2 regions of the uncultured Zoogloea sp. genome follow, and region 2 is predicted to be linked to the other one. Evidence: riboswitches for the same ligand, from Rfam matches in the RefSeq annotation. Region 2 holds a riboswitch; the other holds the start of a gene.
The links. Region 2 has a riboswitch for cobalamin ahead of Q0672_RS23040 (cobaltochelatase subunit CobN). Riboswitches for the same ligand answer to the same signal wherever they lie in the genome.
Positions count from the first base shown of each region.

Region 1 (5,456 bases), on a different contig from region 2:
TTTCGAAGAAGTTCTTCTCCTTGCGCAGGTTGGCCTGCTCGTCGAGCCAGGGCAGCACGTTGGTGGCGCCGGGGAAGGGTTCGGCCAGCCCCACCTGACGGGCGCGGCGGTTGGCCATGAAGCGGAACTGATCCATGTGCAGCCCGGCGTTGTAGCCCAGGATGGGCGAACCCAGGATGTAGGCGGCGTAGTCGGCCTCGGCGGCCTCGGCTTCATCCCACAGGGTGCGCAGGACGGCGGGGTCGAGGCTGAGCCCTTCCTCCTTCAGCAGCTCGCGCACCACGCGGATGCCGAAGGCGCAGTGGAGCACCTCGTCACGCATGATGTACTGGAGCTGCTCGGCGGCGCCCTTCATCAGGCCCCGGCGCTGCAGGGCGAAGATGGGCGTGAAGCCGTTGTAGAACCAGCAGCCTTCGAAGATCGCCGCAAAGAAGAAGTAGGACAGGGCGAACTCGTGGAGGTTGGCCCGGTCACGCAGGTCGAAATCCGGGCGCATCACCCGTTCCAGGCGGCGGCTGGCGAGGGCGATCTTGCCGTGAATGGCCGGCACCACCCGGTAGCGGTTGTAGATCTCCTGCTGGTCGAGGCCGATGGTCTCGATGCAGTGCTGGTAGGTCCAGGTGTGCAGGGCTTCCTCGTACACCTGGCGGGCCTGGTAGATCTGCAGTTCGGGCGCCCTCATCTTCTCCATCACCGCCAGCCCGATGTTGCGCATGGCGAGGATGTCGGAGGTGGTGAGGTAGGCCAGCACGTTTTCGAAGACGTGGCGCTCGGCGTCGGTGAGCTTGTGGTGATAGTCGTGCACGTCCTGGGCCATGGAGATTTCGAGCGGCGTCCAGTGGTTGCGGTTGGCCTTGAGGAAGAACTCCCACGCCCAGGGGTATTTGAACGGGGCGAGCTGGTTGATGTCGGCCCGGCCGCCGACGATGCGCTTGTCGGCGGCGTTGATGGCAGCCCGGGCGTCGGTGGCCATGGCGGGCACCGGGGCCGGCGCGGGAATGTCCCAGTCGTTGAAGCGGGCGGTGCTCATTGGCAGGCCTCGCATTCCGGGTTGTCGATGGCGCAGAAGCGGGGGGCTTCGTCGGCGGGCGGGGTGTCGTCGCGGCCACCGGATTTTTCGAGCTGGCTGGCGCCCAGGGTGCGCAGGTAATAGGTGGTCTTGAGGCCGCGCAGCCAGGCGAGCTTGTAGATCTCGTCGAGCTTGCGGCCGGAGGGCGTGGCGAGATAGAGGTTGAGGGACTGGGCCTGGTCGATCCACTTCTGACGGCGGGCGGCAGCTTCGATCAGCCATTCGGGCTCGATCTCGAAGGCGGTGGCGTAGCGGGCCTTGATCTCGTCGGGCACCCGGTCGATGCGGGCGAGGGCGCCGTCGAAGTACTTGAGGTCGGCCACCATCACCTCGTCCCACAGGTCGAGGGCCTTGAGGTCGCGCACCAGGGCTTCGTTCACCACCGTGAATTCGCCTGACAGGTTGGATTTGACGTAGAGGTTCTGGTAGGCCGGCTCGATGCTGGCCGACACGCCGACGATGTTGGAAATGGTGGCGGTGGGGGCGATGGCCACGCAGTTGGCGTTGCGCATGCCGTGGCGGGCGATGCGGGCGCGCAGGGCGGGCCAGTCGAGGTGGCTGTCGCGGTTCACCTCCAGTTGGCCGCCGCGGCCGGCGGCGAGCAGGTCGAGGGAATCGGGCGGCAGGATGCCCCGGCTCCACAGGCTGCCCTCGAAGCTCCCGTAGCGGCCGCGCTCCCGGGCGAGTTCGGTGGAGGCGCGGTAGGCCTGATAGCACACGGCCTCCATCGACTGGTCGGCAAACGTCACCGCGGCTTCGCTGGCGTAAGGCAGGCCGAGGGCGTACAGGCAGTCGGCAAAACCCATGATGCCGAGGCCCACCGGGCGATGGCGCAGGTTGGCCCGGCGTGCCTTTGGGGTGGCGTAGAAGTTGATGTCCACCACGTTGTCGAGCATGCGCATGGCGGTCTGCACGCTGCGGGCGAGCTTGTCCTGGTCGAGGGCGCCGTCCTTCAGGTGGGCGAGCAGGTTGATCGAGCCCAGGTTGCACACGGCGGTCTCGTCGTCCGAGGTGTTGAGGGTGATCTCGGTGCACAGGTTGGAGCTGCGCACCACGCCCACGTGCTGCTGCGGCGAGCGCAGGTTGCAGGCGTCCTTGAAGGTGATCCACGGGTGGCCGGTCTCGAAGAGCATGGTGAGCATCCGCCGCCACAGCTGCACGGCCGGGATGCGCTTGAAGAGCCGGATCTCGCCGGCGTCGGCCCGGGCCTCGTGGGCGCAGTAGGCGGCCTCGAAATCGGCGCCGAAGCGGGTGTGAAGGTCCGGCACGTCCGACGGCGAGAACAGCGTCCAGTCGGCGTTGTCCATCACCCGCTTCATGAACAGGTCGGGAATCCAGTTGGCGGTGTTCATGTCGTGGGTGCGGCGGCGCTCGTCGCCAGTGTTCTTGCGCAGGTCGAGGAACTCCTCGATGTCCAGGTGCCAGGTTTCGAGATAGGCGCACACCGCGCCCTTGCGCTTGCCGCCCTGATTGACCGCCACTGCGGTGTCATTCACCACCTTGAGGAAGGGAATCACCCCCTGGCTCTGGCCGTTGGTGCCTTTGATGCGGCTGCCCAGGGCGCGCACCGGGGTCCAGTCGTTGCCCAGGCCGCCGGCGTACTTCTGCAGCAGGGCGTTCTCCTTGACCGCCTGGTAGATGCCTTCCAGGTCATCCGATACCGTGGTGAGGTAGCAGGACGACAGCTGCGAGTGGCGGGTGCCGCTGTTGAACAGGGTCGGCGTCGAGCACATGAAATCGAAGGACGAGATCAGGTTGTAGAACTCGATGGCGCGGGCCTCCCGGTCAATCTCGCCCACCGCGAGCCCCATCGCCACGCGCATGAAGAAGAGCTGCGGCAGCTCGATGCGCCGCCCGTCGATGTGAAGGAAGTAGCGATCGTAGAGGGTCTGCAGGCCCAGGTAGCCAAACTGCCGGTCGCGCTCGGGCACCAGGGCGGCGCCAAGGCGGCCCAGGTCGAATTCGGCGAGGCGCGGGTCGAGGAGTTCGGCATTGATGCCGGTGCGGATGAAGGCCGGCAGGGCCTCGGCGTAGTGGCCGGGCAGGTCGGCCAGGCTCACCGGCTGGCCGAGGACTTCCCGGGCGAGGCTGGCGAGGAGCAGTTGCGCGGTGACCCGGTTGTAGGCTGGCTCCCGCTCAATCAGGCTGCGCGCGGCGAGGATCAGCGCCTGGTCCACGTCGGCCAGCGGGACGCCGTCGTAGAGGTTACGGAGGGCCAGATCGAGCACGGCGTGGGCCGACACCTCGTTGCCCAGGCCGGCGCAGGCGGCCTCGCAGTGGCGGAGCAGGGCGTCGGTGTCGAGGGGAATGCGACGTCCGTCGGCCAGCACGTGGAGGGTCGGCGTGCCCGCGGATGCCATGCCGGCAGCCCGTTCGGCGGCGCGGCGTTCGCGGTAGAGCACGTAGGCCCGGGCCACGTCGTGTTCGCCGGAGCGCATCAGGGCCAGCTCCACCTGATCCTGGATGTCTTCGATGGACACCGTGCCGCCATCGGGCAGGCGGCGGGTGAGGGCGCGCAGCACGGTGTCGGTGAGCCGCGCGACGATCTCCCGGACCCGGGCCGAGCCGCCGCTGGCGCTGCCCTCCACGGCCAAGAAGGCCTTGCTCATGGCGATGGCGATCTTGTCTGCGTTGAAGGCGACGACGGCGCCGTTGCGGCGGATCACCTGCAGGGCGGCGATGGCCGACGCGCTGGCGGATGCGGATGGTGTCTGAACGGTGGCGAGCAAGGCGATTCTCCGAATTGGGGGGCGGAGAATCGAGGACCTGGAACCGCGCCCGGCGCCAACGCGCGGGCGGAAGCCCTGCAATCGGCGCTGGCGCACGGTGGCGACAGGAAGACACCTCGTTTCAGGGACACCCCGCCCCAAAAGCACTGAAGGAATGGGCCATGGCAGGTCTCCTGACTCTCGGGTCGTCGCCTCGTGCCAGCCTTCCCGGAGCGCATCCAGTGGCAGTGGGGGGCACGAAACTCGCCGATTACAGTTGCGGGGGCAGTGCTGGATTTGAGGCGACGGCCTCGCACCAGCTTCCCTTTTCATCCCCTTGCGGGGAACCAATGACGAGGCGGATGGTAGGGGGGTGGTATCCGGCGTGTCAAGCCGGGGCACTGCGGGTAGGGCTGTCGGGGGTTGTCGAGGCCCATATCTAGTCCGCCACGGCAGCGGGTCCGCGGCATGGGGCGAGGTCGGCGAAGTGCGCGCCATTGCAATCCGTCTTGGCCGGGTTTATGCTCGATTCGTCAAGGAGGTGCTGCGAAAATGCGAGTCCGTTTCTTTGGCGCGGCCGGCGAAGTGACCGGTTCGTGCACCCTGGTGGAAGCCGGCGATGTGCGCTTCCTGGTCGATTGCGGGATGTTCCAGGGCGGGCGCGAGGCCCGGGCCAAGAACCTCCGGGCGCTGGATTTCGGCTTTGACGTGCGGGACATCGACTTCGTGCTGCTGACCCACGCCCACATCGACCACTCCGGCTTGCTGCCGCGGCTGGCGGTGCTGGGCTTCCGCGGCCCGATCTACGCCACGCCCGCCACCATCGACCTGCTGGCGGTGCTCCTGCCCGACAGCGCCCACATCCAGGAGAAGGAATCCGAGTGGCAGCTGCGCCACCAGCACCGCCGGGGCGGGAGCGAGCGGGGCGTGGCAGCGCCGCTCTACACCGTGGCCCAGGCCCAGACCACCCTCGGCCTGCTGCAGCCGGCGCCCTACGGCAGGACCATCGAGCCGGCGCCGGGCATCGCGGTGCGCTTTCATGATGCGGGGCACATCCTGGGTTCGGCGTGGCTGGAGGTAACCGCCGCGGGCGAGGGGCGGCCGCGCCGGCTGGTGTTCTCCGGTGACATCGGGATGCGCGACCGGCCGGTGCTGAACGACCCGGAGACGATCATCCCGTCGGCCGACCTGCTGCTCATCGAATCCACCTACGGCGACCGCCTGCACCGCCCCCTGCCCGAGACCGAGGAGGAGATCATCGCCGCCATCGGCCGCACCCGGGCCTGCCACGGCAACCTGGTGATCCCGTCCTTCGCGGTGGGGCGCACCCAGGAGATCATCTACATCCTGGCCGACCTGGTGCGGCAGGGAAGGCTGGAGCCGCTCAAGGTGTTCGTGGATTCGCCCATGGCTAACGAGGCGACACGCATCACCCTGGCTCACCCGGCGCTCCTCGACAGCGAGACGCGGGATCTGCTTGAGTGGCTGAAGGCCCACCCGAACAAGCTGAAGCTGGAGTTCGTGGCCGACGTTGAAGCCTCCCGGGCGCTCAACGACGTGCGCAGCGGGGCGATCATCATCTCGGCCAGTGGCATGTGCGAGGCTGGGAGGATCAAATACCACCTGCGGGAGAACCTGCCGCGCAGCGAATGCAGCGTGCTGATCGCCGGCTTCCAGGC
Region 1 is NZ_CALAYQ010000055.1:6,530-11,985, forward strand. Features, by position in the region: gene Q0672_RS07475 (ribonucleotide-diphosphate reductase subunit beta) at 1-1,030, opposite strand, end outside; gene Q0672_RS07480 (ribonucleoside-diphosphate reductase subunit alpha) at 1,027-3,798, opposite strand; cobalamin riboswitch at 3,944-4,144, opposite strand; gene Q0672_RS07485 (MBL fold metallo-hydrolase) at 4,330-5,456, shown strand, end outside.
Region 1: linked by a shared signal. The riboswitch ahead of Q0672_RS07480 (ribonucleoside-diphosphate reductase subunit alpha) and the one ahead of Q0672_RS23040 (cobaltochelatase subunit CobN) in region 2 are both predicted to bind cobalamin.

Region 2 (5,473 bases):
GGGCGGCGGCCGCAAAGTAGGCGCCGGCCGGGGTGGGGAGCAGGAAGCGGCGGGGCGCGTCCATGGGGGTCAGGCGCTGGCCACCGGGTCGATGACGCTTAGCACGGCTTCGATCAGCAGGCACACGTCGCGGCGGGCGCGGGCGTCCACCTCGAACACCGGCACGCAGCCGAAGCCGGCCCGGTCGAGCTCCTGCTGGTAGTCGGACAGGCTGGGGGTGGCGGCGAGATCCACGTGGGTGACGCCGATGGCCACGGCCGTCTTGCGGATGAAGCCGCTGAAGGCGCCCAGGTAGAAGCGCAGCTCCTTGAGCGGGTCGCCGCGGGAGTTGTCGATCAGCAGGATCAGCGCGATGCCGCCTTCGGTGAGGATCTCCCACATGAAGTCGAAGCGCTGCTGGCCCGGCGTGCCGTAGAGGTGGATGGTGCTGCCGTCGGCCAGCTTCATCGCGCCGTAGTCCATCGCCACCGTGGTGTTGGGCTTGAGCTCGCGGACTTCGTCGGAGGCGGCGGCGTCAGTGCGTACCGGCGGGATGTCGCTGGCGGCGGTGACGGCGGTGGTCTTGCCGGCGCCGACGGGGCCGGCAAAGATGATCTTGTAGTGGCTCATCAGCGCAGGCCTCAGCCAGCTGCGGCTTCTCCGAGGCGGGCGCCCAGCAGCTTGCCGAGGATGCGCTTGAACAGGCCGCGCATCGGCGGGGCGGCTTCGGCCGGACCGGCGACGACCTGCCGGCTGACGATGCGGGCGGCGGCGAGGGCGGCCGGGTTGGCGGCCAGCTCGACCAGACCGAGGGCGTGGCAGGCGCTGTAGAAGGCGAACACGTAGCGCTGCGGGATGCCCAGCATGCTCACGGTGTCACGCAGGCTGTAGCCGCCCCGCGACCACAGGCCGGCGATGCGCATGGCTTCGGGCGGCACGGCGAGGCGGGTGAGGTTGGGCCAGCTGTGCAGGCGCACCGGGTGATCCAGGCTGGTGCCCCGGGGCAGGCGCCCGCGGGAGGCCCACAGGGCCACGTCCCATTCGAGGGCTTCGAGGGGGCGGCTTTCGAGCGTGTCCATGCGCACGGCGTCGCCGGGCTCGACGCGGCTCATCTTCACCGTGCCGCGGGTGGGCAGCTGGGCCAGGGCGCGCAGGGCGTTGGTGCTGCGGGCCTGGAGCGCCTTGCCGCTCTGCGGGTCGAGGTAGAGGGCGGTGCCGCTGGCGTCGTCGATGCGCATCGGGCGGTGGATTTCCCGGGCGTGGGCGACGGCGCGGGTGATCTCGCCCTGCAGGAACTGGTCCGGGGTGTAATAGATGGCGTTGCGGGCGATCAGGTCGTCGAGATCCACATCGGGCATCGAGCCCACATAGAAGGTGGACAGGCGCTCTTCGAGCTGGCGCAGGAGGGCCACCGGATCGGCGTTGGCGAGGCGCGGCTCGGTGCGGTTGAAGAGCATCTCGACGGGCATTTCGTCGGGGATGCTGTCGGCGTCCTCGAGGGTGCCGGTGTCGATGGCCGCCACGGGGGCTTCGACGACCGGCGCAGGCGGCAGCAGGCGGCGGGCCTGTTCGAGGGCGGCCGAGAAGGCGGCGAGGCCCACCGGCTTGGTGACCGGGATGGTCAGCGGGTCGTTGTCCAGCGGCGCCTTCTGGGTGCTGACGATCAGTGGGCGGCCCGGGTAGAGCAGGCGATGACCTTCGAGGAGGTAGCGGCCCAGGTCGTTGTCGATGTCGATGAAGGCCACGTCGGCGGCGGTTTCATCGGTGATCTGACAGGCACGGGAGTCCACGCGCGAGAGGAATATCTCGAAGGCGTACAGCGAGCGGCTGTCCATGCCGGTGTGGCAGAGGCGGAGCGTAGGCTGGGCGGTCATCATGGTGTTTCTCCCGAAGGCGGTCAGAGGGCCGGGGTGGTCATGCCGACCAGGCCGCGCGTCAATACCGAGCGGCTGGCCGGGGGTTGTACGTTTTCGTCGGCGCGCACGCCGCTGGCGAGGTGGCTGGCGAGGAAGCGGCGCTGGGGCGGGTCGAGCTGCAGGGCGGTCTGCGACAGCATCGCGGACTTCAGGCCGACGCCCCGCTCGGCCAGCACGATGAACAGATCCACCAGGGCGCCGTAGGTCGCGTCGCCGTCGCCCAGCTGCCAGGCGATCAGGATCCGCCGGGTGTGGCTGGTCAGGTCGTCCGGCTGGCGAGCCAGATGCATCTCCAGGTGCGCGAGCAGTCGTCCGGCCTCGCCCCGCAGGTGCAGTATGTTGCTGTCAGGCTGCTGGAAGGCGGGTTCGGGTCGTTCCAAGTCGGAGCCCCTGGCTGGGTGAGTTCGATCACGCCCGATGTCGTGCGTGATATGACGATCGGGCTCGATTATAGGGGGCTCGACGGCGACGAAACCGGCCGCTTTGATTACTTCTGTTATTTATACAGATTTTGACAAAGCTGCCTGTCAAATGCTGACATGCGGCCCGGATTGGGTCTTGATCCGTCCGAAAATCGAGAAAATTTACCCAGCCTTGGCCTGGCGACGCCCCGGGCTGAGGGGGCTCCGACACGCCCGCAGGTGACATCCGGCTTGCCGGGCTGCCGACTTTGTCTTAACCTCGGCGTCCCTGTTCCTCCGGGTGCCCGATCCGCCTTCGCGGAAACGGCCAAACGGGAAGTCCGGTGACGTCGGCGGCAAGCCCTCCGACCATTCCGGCGCAGCCCCCGCTGCTGTAAGCCAGACGACTCCATCCACATGCCACTGGGCACCAGCCCGGGAAGGCGGATGGGGAAGGACGACGGCGAGCCAGAAGACCGGCCCGAGGACATTGTTTCTGCTGAGCCCCGGGGTGCGGGCCTGGCGAGCGAAATGTGTCCGTCCGCCGGCCAGCCCGGCGTCCGTCCTCCTGCCGGCGTGTCCCGCCGCGCGGTTTCGTTCCGTCTTTTCTCGTCCCCGTCCGGCCCGGCGATCCGGCCCATGGAGACGGGATGTCAGGACCACACTCAGGCTTTTGCCGCACCCTCGCTCGCGCCCTGCTCGCCGCGGCCCTGCTGGCCGCGCTACCGGCGAGCGCGGCGACGCTGTTCGGTGTCGTCACCGACCGCGCCGCGCCGGCCGCCGTCGAAGGCGCCCGCAAGCACCTCGCCAGCCATCCCCGCGACCGCGTCGTGCTGCGCACGCCGGCCCAGCTCCTCGCCGCCAGCGATCGCCAGCTGCGCCAGTGGCTCGACGCCGACGCGGTGCTGGCGGTGTCGGTATTCGGCGATCCGGCCCGCCGGCTGGTCGACGCCCTGCCGGCCAGCCGTGCCACCACCGTGCTGGCGATGAACGGCGAGCAGCGCCTGAACCTGCACAGCCGCGGCGCGGCCGGCGCGCTGGCGGATTTCCCCGCCGACACCCTGCGCCAGCTCGCCGCCGAGCAGCCGCCCGCGGAGGCCCTCGATGCCGCCGCCGCTCACCCGCCCGCCGCGGCATGGCTCGCCGCCCGCCGTAGCTGGCAGGCCGGCGGTGCCGACAACCTCGCCGGCCTGTACGCCCACCTGCTCGCCGGCAAGGCGCTCCCGCCGCCGCTGCCCGAACCGGCCCTGCGCCTGCGGGTGGGCGAGGTGGAGCGTACCGACGCCAGCGCTTGGCGATCCGGCCTGCTGCCCGCCGGCCCGGCGCTGGCGGTGCTGGATCTCGCCAACATCGAATCCGGCACCGCCGCGGCGATCTGCGGCGAATCCCGCCGCCAGGGTCTGCCCTGCGCCGAGGTGCTGACCCGCTGGGGCGGCGCCTCGCGGGAGGCCATCGAGCGCCTGCCCGAACTCCTCGCCCCGGCCCGGCCTGCGGCGCTGGTGGTGGTGCAGGACTTTGTGGTCGGCGCCGCCGAGAACCGCGAGGCCGTCACCGAAGCCCTGAAGAAGCTGGATGTGCCGGTCATCAAGGCGATCCGCCTCACCGAGCGCACCGCCACCCAGTGGCGCCTGTCGCCCGAGGGGCTGCCGGTGGATTCGGTGCAGTACCGGGTGGCGTTGCCCGAGCTGCAGGGCATCGGTCAGCCCATCGTGGTGTCGGCGGTGGGGGCGGGGCGAGTTGATCCGCTCACCGGCGTCGAGCTGCGCCGCACCGAGCCCATCGCCGCCGAGATCACCCGGCTGGTGGCCCGCGCCACCCGCTGGCAGCAGCTTCGCGCCAAGGCCAACGCCGACAAGCGGGTGGCCATCGTCTACTACAACCACCCGCCAGGCCGGCAGAACATCGGCGCCGACAACCTGGACGTGCCCGCCTCGCTGTTCGCCATCCTCACGCGCCTGAAGGCCGAGGGCTACGACACCGGCGAGCTGCCCGCGTCGCCCGCGTCGCTGCTCGACGGGATCATGGCCCGGGGCGTGAATCTGCCCGAAGACAAGACCGCGCTGGCCGAGCTCTCCCGCGAGGTGGCCGGTGTGAGCGCCGCCGACTACAAAGCGTGGTTCGCCGGCCTGCCCGAGCGGGTGCGCGGCGAGATGGTCTCCGGCCCCCTCGGCCGGCTCCACGCCGAGGTGCTGGAAGCCGAACGCGCCGGCGAGCGCAGTCTGGGGCGCAAGCGGGTGGAATCGGTGATGAAGGAGCTCCACCATCTGGCCGAAGGCGCGGATCACCCGCGCCGCGCCGAGGCCATCGCCGGCCTGAAGGAACTCGAAGCCGGCTACCGCGGCTGCCTCGCCGACGTGCCCCTGCGCAGGTGCGAGAGCCTGTCCAACCTCGCGTGGCGGATCGTCGGCTACGGCGTCGAGGGCCTGCGCGGCTGGGGCGCTGCGCCGGGCAAGGTGATGGTGGCGGACGGCAAGCTGCTGGTGCCGGGGCTCACCTTCGGCAAGGTCTTCGTCGGGCCGCAGCCGCCGCGGGGCTGGGAGGTTGATGAAGAGCTGCTCCACGCCAACACCAGCGTGTCGCCGCCCCACCAGTACCTGGCCTTCTACCACTGGCTGCGCGACCGCTTCCGGGCCGACGCGGTGGTGCACCTGGGCCGCCATTCCACCTACGAGTTCCTGCCGGGCAAGGCGGTGGGCCTCACCGCCGACGACTACCCCAGCCTCGTCGCCGCCGATCTGCCGGGCATCTACCCCTACATCGTCGACGGGGTGGGCGAGGGCGTGCAGGCCAAGCGCCGCGGGCTGGCGGTGATCGTCGACCACCTCACCCCGCCGCTCTCCGCGACGCCGCTCTACGACAGGCTGCTGGAACTGCGCCAGGTGGTGGAGAGCTTCGAGGCCGCCAACAGCGAGAGCCTCAAGGCCCAGGCTGCCCGCACCATGCGTGAGCAGGTGGTTGCCCTCAACCTGCGCGCCGAGCTGGAAGCCTCGATGGCCGACGTGCTGGAGGTGCGCGGCATTGGTTTCGAGGACGCCGACGACGATCTGCTCGCCCACGAGATCGGCCACTACCTCACCAAGCTGCAGGAGAAGTTCATGCCCCACGGCCTGCACGTCTTCGGGCAGGACTGGAGCGCCGAATCCCTGGCCCTGATGGCCGGCTCGATGGCCCAGGTGG
Region 2 is NZ_CALAYQ010000209.1:51,973-57,445, reverse strand. Features, by position in the region: gene Q0672_RS23060 (hypothetical protein) at 1-64, opposite strand, end outside; gene Q0672_RS23055 (ATP/GTP-binding protein) at 70-609, opposite strand; gene Q0672_RS23050 (hypothetical protein) at 621-1,856, opposite strand; gene Q0672_RS23045 (hypothetical protein) at 1,877-2,275, opposite strand; cobalamin riboswitch at 2,579-2,796, shown strand; gene Q0672_RS23040 (cobaltochelatase subunit CobN) at 2,947-5,473, shown strand, end outside.